Regions from separate parts of the Allobosea sp. 01N443 genome, predicted to be linked through region 2. Evidence: predicted binding sites of a transcription regulator. Region 2 holds the regulator's gene; the other holds the start of a gene.
The links. The regulator PhoB, encoded in region 2, activates phosphate uptake and scavenging genes when phosphate is short. The targets are predictions, from matches to a motif close to TGTCATNNANCTGTCAT.

Region 1: a site for PhoB is predicted at 1,681-1,697, ahead of phnC (phosphonate ABC transporter ATP-binding protein). Genes of this name have one in related genera too.

The regions. Positions count from the first base shown of each region.
Region 1 covers NZ_JBFTRC010000004.1:10,686-15,667, forward strand. The annotation lists gene phnD (phosphonate ABC transporter substrate-binding protein) at 1-684, opposite strand, end outside; gene phnC (phosphonate ABC transporter ATP-binding protein) at 756-1,574, opposite strand; gene AC1DRP_RS02345 (ImuA family protein) at 1,800-2,627, shown strand; gene AC1DRP_RS02350 (Y-family DNA polymerase) at 2,647-4,116, shown strand; gene AC1DRP_RS02355 (error-prone DNA polymerase) at 4,113-4,982, shown strand, end outside.
Region 2 covers NZ_JBFTRC010000002.1:32,501-42,920, reverse strand. The annotation lists gene AC1DRP_RS01205 (hypothetical protein) at 1-269, opposite strand, end outside; gene AC1DRP_RS01200 (ATP-binding protein) at 884-1,945, shown strand; gene pstS (phosphate ABC transporter substrate-binding protein PstS) at 2,046-3,071, shown strand; gene pstC (phosphate ABC transporter permease subunit PstC) at 3,167-4,138, shown strand; gene pstA (phosphate ABC transporter permease PstA) at 4,152-5,039, shown strand; gene pstB (phosphate ABC transporter ATP-binding protein PstB) at 5,084-5,884, shown strand; gene phoU (phosphate signaling complex protein PhoU) at 5,933-6,652, shown strand; gene phoB (phosphate regulon transcriptional regulator PhoB) at 6,686-7,384, shown strand; gene AC1DRP_RS01165 (YnfA family protein) at 7,504-7,824, opposite strand; gene AC1DRP_RS01160 (TIGR03862 family flavoprotein) at 7,899-9,116, shown strand; gene greA (transcription elongation factor GreA) at 9,126-9,593, opposite strand; gene AC1DRP_RS01150 (DUF1801 domain-containing protein) at 10,157-10,420, shown strand, end outside.

The DNA.
Region 1 (4,982 bases), on a different contig from region 2:
GTAGATGATCCGGAAATCGTCGGCCTTGACCATGTTCTTGCGGGCCATGCGCTGCAGGTTGGATTCCTGCTCGTCGTTCCACCAGTTGGCGGCGATGTCGACGGTGCCCTGGCCGAGCGCGATGACCGCGTTCTCGTGGCTGCCGGTATAGACGACCTTGCCGAAGAAGGTCTCGGGCTCGATCTTCATGCCGTCGAGCACGAAGCGCGGCACATTGTTGCCAGAGGTGGAATTGGGATCGACGAGGCCGAGATTCTTGCCCTTCAGGTCCTCGACCTTCTGATAGGGCGAGTCCTTCTTCACGTAGAAGACGGAGTGGTAGCCCTTGGTGCCGTCGAGATTGGTCTCGATCGCGAAGGCATCGACCTTGGCGCCGGTCATGCGGGCGCGGGCGAAGGAGGCGGGGCCGTACATGCCGATATGGATGTTGCCGGCGCGCTGGCCTTCGATGATCGCGGCATAGTCGTTGGCGATGCGCAGCGTCACCTTGGTGCCGAGTTCCTTCGCGAGGTAGTTGACGAAGGGGGTGTAGCGCTCGACGACGCCAGACGCGTTCTCGGACGGGATGATGGCGAAGATCAGCTCCGGATACTTGGCTTTCCAGTCCTGCGCGAAGGCGGGAGCGGCGAGCGTCGCGGCCAGGCCGGCGGCGGCGAGCGTGAGGGTATGACGACGGGTCAGCATGGTTTGCTCCTGTTGAAGGCTGTTGGCGGTCTTTTCAGGTGTGAGCGGTCCTGGCCGGGCTTGAACTCGGCTCAGGCCGCGGTCTGCTTGGCGCGCTTGGCTTCGGCGATGGCGATGGCATCGAGCGCGTCGAGCGCCTCGGCGCCGGCATCCTTGGCCTCGATGCCGTAAAGTTCGGCCGCGATCTCGCGGGTCAGCGCCTGCGGCACGTCGTCGAACACGACCTTGCCTGCGGCCATGCCGATCAGTCGGTCGCAATATTTCGCCGCGATATCGAGATCATGCAGATTGCAGATCACGGTGATGCCGTCCTCGCGATTAATGCGGAAGAGCGCATCCATCACGACCTGGGTGTTGCGCGGATCGAGCGAAGCGATCGGCTCGTCGGCGAGAATGACCTTCGGCTCCTGGACCAGGGCGCGGGCGATCGCGACGCGCTGCTGCTGGCCGCCCGAGAGGGTCTCGGCGCGCTGGGCCAGAAGATGGCCCATGTCGAGACGCTCGAGTGCGGCGATGGCGCGGATCTTGTCGTCCGGCGAGAAGCTCTTCACCAGCGTCAGGAAGGCCGAGCGGTGATTGAGCCGGCCAAGCAGGACATTGGTCAGCACGTCGAGGCGGCCGACGAGATTGAACTGCTGGAAGATCATCGCGGTGTCGCGACGCCAGGCGCGCAGTTCGGGGCCCTTCAATGCGGTGACATCGCGCTCGTCGCTGATCAGGCGGCCGGAACTCGGCTCCGCCAAGCGGTTGATCATGCGCAGCAGGGTCGACTTGCCGGCGCCGGAGCGGCCGATGACGCCGACCATTTCGCCCTTCGGGATCGACAGCGAGACATTGTCCACGGCGGCTTTGCCGCTGAAGCGCTTGGTCAGGCCTTCGATACGCAGCATGAACGGTCTTCCCATCGAGGAGCGAGCATGRCGACATCCGGACATGGGCGAGGCGCAGTCCGGAGCTCATGCTCTCTTGCAGTGCGCAAACCGGTATCGGCGACAGATGACAGGGCCGTGACAGCAGGATCGGGGGCTATGGGGCGGGGCGTCACGGAGGCTGTTGACTCGTCTGAGGCGGCGGAGTCATAAAGAACAAAATAGGAACATTTGGAGTGCCAAGACGTGAGCGATCATGCCGTCGCCGCGCTGCGGCGAAGCATTGCCGGTTTGGAAAGCGTCTCCGTCTCGCTGGGCGGGGAGGCGAGCTTCAGCCTTGGCCACGCGGCGGCCGATGCGGCGCTGGGGCCGCTGCGCCGCCATGCCCTGCACGAGATCGTGGCTGCGGCGCATCAGGCTCCGGCGGCGACGGGCTTCGTCGCCGGGCTGATCGCGCGGCTGGAGCGGCGGCCGGTCGTCTGGCTGCGGCAGGATTCCGCCGGCGCGGAAGGGGGCGAACTCTATGCGCCGGGGCTTGCAGCGTTCGGGCTCGATCCCGACCGGGTGCTTGCGGTGCGGGGGCGCGATCCGCTTGCCGTGCTGAAGGCGGCGGGCGACGCCTTTCCGCGCGGCAATGACCCGCGCTCGGGTATCGGCGCGGTGGTGATCGAGCTCGAAGGTGCGCCGGCCTGCCTCGATCTCACGGCCAGCCGGCGTCTCGTCCTGGCGGCGCGGGATGCCGGCGCGACGGCTTTTCTCCTGCGGCTGGGAAGCAGTCCTGCTCCAAGCGCGGCGACGATCCGCTGGTCGGTTTCGGCGGCGCCTTCGGAGGGGCGGATGAGAGCGCATGGGCCGGGCCGGCCGAGTTTTGCGGTCACGGTGCTGCGCAACCGGCATGGGGCGACAGGGCAGTGGGTGATGGAGTGGGACAGTCATGCGTATAGCTTCCGCGAGCCGCTTCCTGTCGCTCTGGTTCCCGCGCCTGCCCATCGACCGGATCAGACGCAGCCAGGGCGCATCCGTTCGGGCAATATCGCAGAGGCCTGGCCCGCAGCCCGGCGGGCCAGCGGATGATCCTGGTCCTCTTGTTGTGGTGGGCAAGGCGAAGGGCGCCTTCCGGCTGACGAGCCTCGATGTCGAAGCCGAACGTCTCGGCCTTCATGCGACCATGGCGCTGGCCGATGCGCGGGCGATGATCCCGCGGCTGGTCGTGGTCGAGGAGGACAGGGCGGCCGATGCGGCCCTGCTCTACGCCGTTGCCGACTGGTGCGACCGCTATACACCGCTGGTCGCGCTCGATGGCGAGGATGGATTGCTGCTCGATATCTCGGGCTGCACCCATCTCTTTGGCGGCGAGGCCGCGCTTGGCCGCGACTGCCTGCTTCGGCTGAAACGACAGGGCTTTACGCTGCGCGCCGCCATTGCCGGGACGGCGCGCGCCGCCTGGGGTGTCGCGCGCTATGGGCGCGGCGGCATCGTGCCGCCGGACGGGGAGAGCGAGGCCCTGTGGCCCTTGCCGACCGCGGCGCTTGGACTGGAGGCGGCACGGCAGCACGGGCTCGCGCGCATGGGCCTCACCCATATCGCCGATCTGGAGACGCGGCCGCGCGCGCCGCTGGCCGCCCGTTTCGGCCGCGACCTGCTCGACAGGCTCGACCAGGCGCTTGGCCGCCTGCCGCAGGCGCTGTCCCCGCGACGACCGCTGCCGGACTGTATGGCGGAGCGGCGTTTTGCCGAGCCGCTGGCGCATGAGGCCGGTATCCGGGCCGCCCTGGCCGGCCTGGAGGAAAGTCTCGCCGGCATGCTGGAAGCGCGGGGCGAAGGCGCAAGACTGTTCGAGGCGAGCTTTTTCCGCAGTGACGGGGCCGTGCGCCGTCTCGGCATCGAGACCGGGATGCCGTTGCGCGATCCGGCTGCGCTCGACCGGCTCTTCGCCCTGAAGCTGGATGCCTTGGCGGACCCGCTCGATCCCGGCTTCGGCTTCGACCTGATCCGGCTCTCGGCCGGTGCGACCGAGCCTTTCGCCGTCGATCAGGGAACGCTCGCCGCCGGGGGGAAGGAGGAGCCCGACGAAGCCGCCGCCGAGCGGGCATTGACGGAGGTCGCCGATGCGATCGCGGCCCGGATCGGCCCGGATCGCGTGCGGCGTTTCCTGGCGCAGGACAGCCATGATCCCGAGCGTGCGGCGCTGGCGGTGCCCGCCCTGCGGCATGGCGAGCTTGTACGGCTCGGCCTTTCCCCAGACTGGCCGGCACCGAGCGCTGCCCCGGAACGGCCCCTGCGGCTGCTGTCGCGGCCTGAGCCGATCGAGGTCCTGGCCGAAATTCCGGACGGACCGCCGACGCGTTTCCGCTGGCGGCGCGTGCTGCATGAGGTCGCCAAGGCGGAGGGGCCGGAGCGGATCGCCGCCGAATGGTGGGCGACGACGGGCAGGATCGCGCCGACCCGCGACTATTTTCGCGTCGAAGAGCCGGGCGGGAGGCGCTTCTGGCTTTATCGCGACGGACTCTATGGCCGCGAGGCCGCGCATCCACCCTGGTTCATGCACGGGCTTTTCGCGTGAGCGGGCTCAATGACAATCGCCTGGTCGAGGCTGCCCCGGGAGGACCAGCCGCGCGCTATGCCGAACTCGCGGTTACCTCCAACTTCTCCTTCCTGCGCGGAGCCTCGAGTCCGGAGGAACTGGTTGGCCGGGCGGCCGAACTCGACCTTGCCGGAATCGGGCTCGCCGACCGCAATTCTCTGGCCGGCGTGGTGCGGGCCCATGCGGCGATGCGCGAGGGGGGTATCGCCACAACGAAGCTGACATTCGCGGTCGGGGTCCGCCTCGTCCTGTCCGATGGCACGCCCGACCTGCTCGCCTATCCCCAGGATCGCGACGCCTATGGCAGGCTCTGCCGCCTGCTGACCCACGGCAAGATGAAGGTCGAGAAGAAGGGCGAATGCATCCTCACGCTCTCCGACCTGCGCGAATTCGCGGAAGGCATGCTGCTGATCCTGATGCCGGACCGGCGGCCGGACAGCGAGATCGCGGCGGCACTCGCGAGCGTTTTCGAATTTGCGCGCGGTCGACTCTGGCTGGGTATCGACATGCCGCATCGCGGCGACGACCGGCGCCGCGCCGATGCATTGGTGCAGCTCGCGACCAGGGCGGGCGTGCCCTGCCTTGCCGTCAACGACGTGCTCTATCATGCGCCCGAGCGGCGGCCCTTGCAGGATGTCGTCAGCTGCATCCGCGAGCATGTCCCGATCGAGCGAGCCGGGCGCATGCTGGAGGCCCATGCCGAGCGCCATCTCAAATCGCCGCGCGAGATGGCCCACCTGTTCCGGCACGCGCCGGAGATGGTGGCGGAGACGGTGCGCTTCCTCGAACGCTGCCGGTTCTCGCTCGACCAGTTGCAATATGAGTATCCGGACGAGCCGGTGCCG
Region 2 (10,420 bases):
TAGGCGACCTGGCGGCTGCTGCGCTTGTGCCCATACCAGGAGGCCTCGCGCGCGCCGACATCCGCATGGACGATGCCGTTCGAATAGGAACCGACGCCGCCGGTGCTCGCGAGGGCCTTGGCGGCAGCGACCGCGCTGCGTGTAGAGGCGGCTAGTGGCCTGAAGTCGATCGCCTTTCCGCTATAATGCTGCGAGTTCCGGGCATGGCGACCGCCGCAGGTCGAGGTGATCTTGATCGGGCCGATCTTGGCGACCAACTCGCTGATCATCGCCAGGGTTTCCGGTTTGAGGCAGCCCAACCCCTTCACTTGCGGTTGGAAGGAAACCTTGCCGGCGGGGACATTGGCTTGGGCGGTCGCAGGGAGGCATACTGCAACGCATGCAGCCAAGATAAAATGACGCATAAAAGACTCAACAAGACTAGGGAGAATGGAAGGCTCAAGCCACCAAATTCTTGGTCTGGCTGACCAGTTCCATGTCCGAATAGTGTCCGTAGAAGGCCAAAAGATGGCTGGCCATGCCGATGGTCATCGTTACATCGATTGAGCATCATTATCAGTAGCCTTTCCAAGTCCGATGTTGTCTCAATAAAACGATGATAATTGGCTGAAAATACATTCTTGATCTGAGCGAGAGCGGCCGGTCGCAATTCCGATCATGGTCGAGACAGCCTCGGCCTCCGCGGCGCCCGGCGCGTCGCCGATAGTGACCACCCAAGCGCGCTTCGTTCCTGCTGAGATCCTGGATGGCGTGGATTTCGCCCAGTGTCGCCGCGCGCTGTGGGGGGCCTCGCAAGTGCGGGGGGCATCTCGCCCGGAGCGATTGGCAGAGCGCGTGCCAGCCCCTATGAGGGCGCCAGCTTCCTCCTGATAGGCATGTTCACATGGTCGATGTCGTCGATCCCCACGCGCCGGCCACTGCAGCGCTGATCGAGGCGCTGGGTTCCGCCGTGGTGCTGCTCGATGCGCAAGGGGTGGCGCAGGCACTGAGCCCAGCGATGCGCGCGCTCATTCCGGCGCTCGAACGCGGCCAGTCGCTCACGCTCGTCCTGCGCGACCCCGACCTGATCGACGCGATCGAGCAGGTTTCGCGCCGTGGAGGGCGCCGGGTCATCGAGTTGGTCGAGCGCGTGCCGGTCGAGCGCACATTCCGCATCCACATCGCAGCTTTGACCGGCGGCGTCTGGCGTAATCCCGTGGTGCTGACCTTCGAGGATCTGAGTGAGCTGCGCGTCACGGAACGCATGCGCGTCGATTTCGTGGCGAATGCCAGCCACGAACTGCGCACGCCGCTCGCCTCCCTTCTCGGCTTCGTCGAGACCCTGCAGGGACCGGCGCGCAACGATACCGGCGCGCGCGACCGCTTTCTCGCCATCATGCGCGAACAGGGTCTGCGCATGGCGCGGTTGGTCGACGATCTGCTTTCGCTCTCGCGCATCGAGCTGCGCGCCCATCTCGCGCCGGACACGCCTGTCGATCTCTCCGCGATTTCGCGCGAGATCGTCGACTCGCTCACCCTGATGGCACGCGAGCGCAAGGTGGCGTTGAAGCTCGAGACGCCGACCCAGCCGGTCCAAGTCGCGGGGGACCGCGACGAGTTGCTGCGGCTGATGGAGAACCTCGTCGAGAACGCCATCAAATATGGCCGTGAGGGCGGCGTGGTTGCAATCAATGTGGTCGAGGGCGCGAGCGAAGCCAGCGTCAGCGTTCGTGACGACGGGCCAGGCATCCCGCCCGAGCATCTGCCCCGCCTCACCGAACGCTTCTATCGTGTCGACACGGCCGCGAGCCGCGAGGCCGGCGGCACGGGCCTTGGTCTCGCCATCGTCAAGCACATCGTGTTACGCCATCGCGGCCGTCTCACCATCGAGAGCGAGTACGGCAAGGGCGCCCTCTTCAAGGCGATCCTGCCGCGCCTCGGCGCGATGATGCGGAGCCCGTCCTGACCAATGTGACGGCGAACGTGACGGTCTGTCATCTGTCTGTCACATGGAAGGTGTTCTAGCGGGGCTGCTAAAGACTGCGACCCAGACGAGGACTCCTCTAATGCGCAAAATTCTCATTCTCGCGGCTGCGACGATCGGCTTGGCCGGCGTTGCCCAGGCCGCCGACATTACCGGCGCGGGCGCGACCTTCCCTTTCCCGATCTACTCGAAATGGGCTGAAGCTTATAAGAAGGAGACCAATATCGGTCTCAACTATCAGTCGATCGGCTCAGGCGGCGGTATCCGGCAGATCAAGGCCAAGACGGTTGCGTTCGGCGCGACCGATGCCCCGCTCAAGGGCGAGGACCTGACCAAGGACGGCCTGATCCAGTTCCCGACCGTCATGGGTGGCGTCGTTCCGGCCGTCAACATTGCCGGCGTCGAGCCGGGCAAGCTGAAGCTCACCGGCGCGATCATCGCCGACATCTATCAGGGCACCATCAAGAAGTGGAACGATCCCAAGATCGTCGCCATCAATGCCGGCCTGACCCTGCCTGACGCCAACATCAACCCGGTCTATCGTTCGGACGGCTCGGGCACGACCTTCGTCTTCACCGACTATCTCTCGCGCGTTTCGCCGGACTGGAAGTCGAAGATCGGCACCAACACGGCCGTGCAGTGGCCGGTCGGCATCGGCGGCAAGGGCAATGAGGGCGTCTCGGCCTCCGTCAAGCAGGTCGCGAACTCGATCGGCTATGTCGAGTACGCCTATGCCAAGCAGAACAAACTGGCCCATGCGCTGGTCGAGAACGCCGACGGCCAGTTCCCGGCTCCGGACGACAAGTCCTTCCAGGCCGCTGCCGCCAATGCGAACTGGAACGAGGCTCCCGGCTTCGGCATCTCGTTGAACAACCAGAAGGGCGCCCAGGCCTGGCCGATCACCTCCGCCACCTTCCTGCTCGTCCATGCCAAGCCGGAGAAGCCCGAAGAGGTGCAGTCCGCGCTGAAATTCGTCGACTGGGCCTTCAAGAACGGCGACAAGCTCGCGCTCGATCTCGACTACGTGCCGCTCCCGGCCAACGTCAAGGATCAGGTCCGCGCCGCCTGGAAGGGCGCCACCGACCCGGCTGGCAAGCCGATCTTCTGATCCATGCTATGACGCGAGGCGGGTTGTTCCCGCCTCGCGTTCGACTTTGTGAGACCCGTTTCCTCGTGCTTCTTATGCGACCGGAGTAACCACGGATGGCTGCCGTGACAGACCAGATGGCCGCGCCCGGCGCGCCCGCCATTCGCCGCACTCCAAAGGGCACCTTCGACATTGTCTTCCGCAATGCCAGCCGGGCCGCCGCGCTCTTCGTGCTGGTGCTGCTCGCGGGCATCATCGCCTCGATGATCATCGGCGGCTGGCCCGCCTTCCGCGAATTCGGCCTTGGTTTCATCACGTCCAGCGTCTGGGACACCCAGAACGAGCAGTATGGCGCCTGGCCTGCCATCGTAGGCACCTTGTCGACCGCGCTGATCGCGCTGGTCCTTGGCGTGCCGCTCTCGCTCGGCATCGCCGTCTACCTCACCCAGCTCGCGCCGCCCTGGTTCAAGCGCCCGGTCTCGACGACGATCGAGCTGCTCGCCGCCGTGCCCTCGATCATTTACGGCATGTGGGGTCTCTTCGTTTTCGTGCCGCTCTTCGCGGCCTATGTGCAGATCCCGGTCTCGAACATCGTCGAAGGCATTCCGCTGGTCGGCACCGTGCTGTATTCGCGCTCGCCCTCGGGGCTCGGCATCCTGACGGCCGGCATCATCCTCGCCTTCATGATCATCCCCTTCATCGCCTCGATCACCCGCGACATGCTGGAGCAGATCCCGTCCGTGCTGCGTGAGAGCGCCTATGGCATCGGCGCCACGACCTGGGAGGTCGTGCGCCATGTGCTGGTGCCGCAGGCCGGCGTCTCGATCATCGGCGCGATCATGCTCGGTCTTGGCCGCGCGCTTGGCGAGACCATGGCGGTGACCTTCGTCGTCGGCAATGCCAACCGGCTTTCGGCCTCGATCATGGACCCCGGCTCGACCATTGCCTCGCGCATCGCCAACGAATTCAACGAGGCGATGGGCCTGCAGCTCAACGCGCTGATCGCGCTCGGCTGCATCCTCTTCTTCGTCACCTTCGTCGTCCTCGTGATCGCGCGTATCCTTGTCGCGCGCGTCAAGTCCTTCTGAGCGGAGCCTGGCCATGAACAGCGCCGTCACCCCGCCCGCAACGACGCCTCATCAGGTCTGGGGCCGCGTCCGCCCCGCGCGCCGCACCGCGGATCGGGCGATGAAGATCATCGCCACCAGCTTCACCCTTCTCGCCATCTTCGTGCTGTTCTGGATTCTCGGCATGCTGCTCGTGAAGGGGATCGGCGGGCTCTCCGTCGCGACCTTCACCCAGGTGACGCCCGGTCCCGGCAGCGAGGGGGGCGGCCTTGCCAACGCCATTGTCGGCTCGATCGTGCTGACCTTCCTCGGCATCGCCGTGGCGACGCCGGTGGGCGTGCTCGCCGGCACCTACCTTGCCGAATACGGCAAGGGCTCCAAGCTCGCGGACCTGATCCGTTTCATCAACGACATCCTGCTCTCGGCGCCGTCGATCCTGATCGGCCTCTTCGTCTACGTCATCCTGGTCGAGCCATTCCGCGGCTATTCCGGCTGGGCCGGCGGCGTGGCGCTGGGCATCATCGCGATCCCGGTGATCGTGCGCACCACCGAGGACATGCTGCGCCTCGTGCCGAGCTCGTTGCGTGAAGCCGGTGCTGCGCTCGGCGCCCCGCCTTCGGTCGTCATCACCAGCGTGACCTGGCGGGCGGCGAAATCCGGCATGGTCACCGGTATCCTGCTGGCCCTGGCGCGCATCGCCGGCGAGACGGCGCCGCTGATCTTCACTGCGCTGAACAACAATTTCTGGTTCTCGCCCAGCCTCGTCGGCGGCGTCTCCAACCTGCCGGTGACGATCTACCAGTTCGCCTCCGCCCCCTATGAGAACTGGCAGCAACTCGCCTGGGCCGGTTCGCTGATCATCACCGTCTCGATCCTGTGCCTCTCGCTTATCGCCCGCCGTATCGTGCGGGGCGGCAAATGAACGGCCTTAAACCCTCGTCGCGTTCGATCTGAAGGAACAAGTCGATGCTTTCGACGCTGGAACTGAGCCCGCAAGCGCTTGATGCCGAGGCCCCCGTCCGGATCGCGGTCAAGAACCTCGATTTCTACTACGGCGAGCACAAGGCGCTGAAGAACATCAATCTCGACTTCCGGGACCGCCATGTCACGGCCCTGATCGGACCGTCGGGCTGCGGCAAGTCGACCCTGCTGCGCATTTTCAACCGGATCTACTCGCTTTATCCCGAGCAGCGCGCCACCGGCGAGATCCTGCTCGACGGCCGCAACGTCATCAGCAACGATATCGATGTGAACGAGCTGCGCTCGCGCGTCGGCATGGTGTTCCAGAAGCCGACGCCCTTCCCGATGTCGATCTACGACAATGTCGCATTCGGCATCCGCCTCTACGAGAAGCCACCGAAATCCGAGCTCGATGACCGCGTCGAGGGTGCGCTGCGCCGTTCCGCGCTCTGGGACGAGGTCAAGGACAAGCTGAAGACCTCCGGCATGGGCCTGTCCGGCGGCCAGCAGCAGCGCCTCTGCATTGCGCGGACCATTGCCCAGAAGCCGGAAGTCATCCTGTTCGACGAGCCGACCTCGGCGCTCGATCCGATCTCGACCGGCAAGATCGAGGACCTGCTCGAGCAGCTCAAGACCGACTTCACCATCGTCATCGTCACCCACAACATGCAGCAGGCGGCGCGTATCTCGCAGTACACCGCCTTCATGTATCTCGGTGAGGTGATCGAATTCGACGCCACCAACACCATCTTCATGAACCCGCACAAGAAGCAGACGCAGGACTACGTCACCGGCCGCTTCGGCTGAACCGGCGCCCAGCCTTCCAACTGCTTTGCCGACAAAGGATACGCCGCGATGACTGATCACATCGTCCGCTCATATGATGCCGATCTCGAGGGGATCCGCCGCAGCCTGGCCGAGATGGGGGGCATGTCGGAGCGCATGCTCGGCGATTCGACAGTCGCCCTGGTGCGCCGCGACACCGGGCTGGCACAGAAGGTCATCAGCGCCGACCAGCGCCTCGACAATCTGCAGCGCGAGGTAGAGGAGAAGGCGGTGCTCACCATCGCCCGGCGCCAGCCGCTCGCCAACGACCTGCGCGAGCTGATCTCCGCCATCCGCATCGCCGCCGATATCGAGCGTGTCGGCGATCTCGCCAAGAATATCGCCAAGCGCGCGGTCGCCATCTCCGGCCAGTTCCAGCCGCCGTCGCGCGCGGTCGTCGGCCTCGAGCATATGAGCCGCCTGGTTCAGGCCCAGCTCAAGGACGTGCTCGACGCTTACGCCGTCAGCAACGAGCAGAAGGCCATGGAGGTCTGGCGCCGCGACGATGAGATCGACGCGCTCTATACCTCGCTCTTCCGCGAGCTGCTCACCTATATGATGGAAGACCCGCGCAACATCACCTTCTGCACGCATCTCCTGTTCTGCGCCAAGAATGTCGAGCGCATCGGCGACCACACCACCAACATCGCCGAGACGATCCACTATCTCGTCACGGGCGAAGCCTTGGACGCAGCCCGCCCGAAGCTCGACACGACCAATATCCTTCTGGACGCCGCCACCGGTGAGTGACCGGCGCCCGACACCTTTGGGACCGAGTGAGACATGCCTGCACGCATCCTGATCGTTGAGGACGAAGAGCCGCTGACCCTGTTGCTGCGCTACAATCTCGAAGCCGAGGGCTTCGAGGTCGACAGCGTCGCGCGTGGCGACGATGCCGAGCTGCATCTGCGCGATCATACGCCGGACCTCGTGCTGCTCGACTGGATGCTGCCGGGCCTTTCCGGCATCGAGCTCTGCCGGAGGCTGCGGACCCGTCGCGATACCGAGCGGGTGCCGATCATCATGCTCACCGCCCGCGGCGAGGAAACCGAGCGTGTGCGCGGCCTCGCCACCGGGGCCGACGACTATGTCGTCAAGCCGTTCTCGCTGCCCGAGCTGATCGCCCGCATCCAGGCGTTGCTACGCCGCGCCAAGCCGGGTCATGTCGCCGGCCTGTTGGCCGCCGGCGATCTCGAACTCGACCGCACCACCCGCCGTGTCCGCCGCTCAGGCAGCGAGCTGCATCTCGGCCCGACCGAGTTCCGCCTGCTCGAATTCCTGATGCAGGCGCCGGGGCGGGTCTATTCCCGGGCCCAGCTGCTCGACGCGGTCTGGGGCCGCGACGTCTATATCGACGAGCGCACCGTCGACGTCCATGTCGGCCGGCTGCGCAAGGCGATCACTCCTGACAACGCCAAGGACCCGCTGCGGACCGTGCGCGGTGCCGGCTATGCCTTCGACGAGACCTTTGCGCGGAGCTGAGACTTGGATCATCGGGGACTTGGATCATCGGGCCGGATATCGAATCCGCCCGACGATCTAACCGTCTATGGTTGCATCGGCCTTCCCGAAAACCGCAATCCACCTTTCGGGCCGATACCCTAGCGCGGCCCTGCGATAATAATCGCCGCGCCGGCGAGGCAGATCAGCCCACCGATAATGTCCCAGCGGTCGGGGCGAAAGCCTTCCACGGCCCAGAGCCAGGCGAGCGAACTGACGATGTAGACGCCGCCATAGGCGGCATAGGCCCGTCCGGCGGCTTCGCTCTCCGCCAGCGTCAGCAGCCAGYCGAACAGGGCGAGCGAAAACAGTCCGGGTACGAGCCACCAGATGGGCTTGTCGAGCCGGAGCCAGCCCCAGAACGCGAAACAGCCGGCGATTTCGAGAATGGCTGCGCCGAAATAGGCGGCGATGGTCGGCATGGTTCGTCCCTGTCGATGGCCTTCGGGGCGGGATTACCCTTGACCGCAGGGCGCGCTGACGGCAAGCCGGACCGATGCCCACACATCACGTCGCCATTATTGGAGCAGGGCCCTCCGGGCTGATCGCGGCCGAGCGCCTTGCGGCAGCCGGGGACACCGTCACGATCTACGATCGCATGCCCTCGCCGGCCCGCAAATTCCTGCTGGCCGGGCGCGGCGGATTGAACCTTACCCATTCCGAACCGCTCGACAGGTTCCTGCCCCGCTATCGCGATGCGCAAGCCTGGCTGGAGCCGGCCATTCGCGCCTTCCCGCCACAATCCCTGCGCGACTGGGCCGATGCGCTCGGGCAGGACACGTTCGTCGGCAGCAGCGGCCGCGTCTTCCCGCGCGCCATGAAGGCCTCGCCCCTGCTGCGGGCATGGCTGCGCCGGCTCGATGGTCTCGGCGTCGCCTTCGCGCCTGGGCAGCGCTGGACCGGCTGGAGCGAAGCGGGAGCTCTGACGTTCCGGAGCCGCGATGGCGCCGATGTCGAGGCGCGGCCCGACGCGACGCTGCTCGCGCTCGGCGGTGCGAGCTGGCCACGGCTGGGTTCGGATGGTGGCTGGGCACCCTTGTTGGCGGCGCGCGGCGTTGCGATCGCGCCGCTGCGCCCGGCCAATGGCGGTTTCACGGTCGATTGGTCCCAGACCATGCGAGAGCGTTTTGCCGGAGTACCGTTGAAGCGCATCGTCCTGAGCTTCGGCGGCCAATCCGTGCCCGGCGAGGCGATGATCGATGCGACGGGTCTGGAAGGCGGCGCGGTCTATGCACTCTCTGCCCCGATTCGCGAGACGATCCTGCGCGAGGGCAGGGCGGTCATCACCATCGATCTGAGGCCCGATCACGAGGCGGCACTGCTGGTCCAGCGCCTCGCGCATCGTCGCAAGGGCGTGACGCTGAGCAATCATCTGCGCAAGGCTGCAGGTCTTGCTCCATCCGCGATTGCGCTGCTGCGCGAAGCGGCGAAGGGGCCACTCCCCGAAGACGCGGAGAGGCTGGCCGCACTGATCAAGGCCGCGCCTCTGGTGCTCACCGGTCTCAGACCGATCGAGCGGGCGATCTCCACCGCCGGTGGCGTCGCCGCGGCCGAGGTCGAGGAAGGCTTCATGCTGAAACGCTTGCCCGGTACCTTTGTCGCAGGCGAGATGCTGGATTGGGAGGCGCCGACCGGCGGCTATCTGCTGCAGGCCTGTTTCGCGACCGGAGTCGCAGCTGCAGCAGGGATTCAGGCCTGGCTCGCGGATAGCTGAACGATCGCCTCAGGAGATCGCGATGATCTCGACCGCCTCAGTGCCGATGCTGACGCTCTCGCCAATGCCCTTGCCCATCAGCGCGCTCGCCAACGGCGCGACATAGGGCAGCGTTCCGTGTGCCGGATCGGCCTCGTCCTCGCCGACCAGCCGCCAGTTCTGCTCGCGCCCATCGGCCCGGCGGATCGTCACTGTCGAGCCGAAGCGGACGATGTCGTGCCTTTCCTGCGCAGGGGCCAGCTTGGCGCTGGCGCGCCGCGCCGCCCAGTAGCGGAACTCGCGCCGCGTCTGAGCGATCTCGGTGCGGTCGCCTCCGGCCAGCGCCGCCGCGTGTTCGTCATGCCAGCGCGCCAGCTGGGCCTCGATCTGTGCGAGCCCCTCAGGCGTCACGAGGTTCGGGTGAGGCGAGACTGGCCGGTCCGGCAGCTCGTCCAGGGTCCCTCTTTCCTCTGCTTCCTTGACGAAGGCGCGAGTCATTCTGGCCTCCTCCTATTGATCTCGGCACATCCGGCGAACCGGACCACAGCTTTCAGTGTTACGTCCTCACGACTGCTTGCGATGCAGCGCCAACCCGATGCTGGAATCTGAAGCGGCGATCACTTGGAGATGGGGATCAGGCACTGCCGAAGACAAGACCCGAACAGTCTACACCCCCGTGTCCGGCCGCACCATCAAGAGCAGAGCCATCGCGCGCTGCCCCTGGCCCCCGATCACGAGCGCAGTCCCGTTCCCAAGGGGGCAGCCGATGCCGGAAGAGCGCCGCGCTTGCGTCGGGCCGTCCGTCGCGGCCACCTTGATCCTGAGTTGCGAGACCCGACGGCGATCGTTGCGCGCGCAGGCTTCGATTGACTGACGTATAGCCCAATGATTATGAATGCAGATCAATAGCCAGAGAGTTATGCGTTGTGATCCGTGCAGACACACCGTGCTCTCCAAGACGTTTACCGGCCGGCCCAGCCTCTTCGAGAGGTTGCGCTGCGATCTCGAGCAGACGGTTGGCCCGATCCCAGAAGCGAGAGTTCCGGAGAGAAGGGAAGATCATGAGCCAGAGCGAGTCCCAGAACGAAAACTCCCCGTCTCGGATGATCGACGAGCGGATCACCGAGCTGGGCGACTGGCGAGGCAAGATGCTCTCCCAGCTCCGCGTATGGATCAGGCAAGCCGATCCTGAGGTGGTAGAGGAGTGGAAATGGCGAGGGGTTCCGGTGTGGTCCCACGACGGATTGATCTGCACTGGGGAGACCTACAAGAGCGTCGTCAAAATGACCTTTGCCAAGGGGGCCTCACTCGACGACCCATCGGGC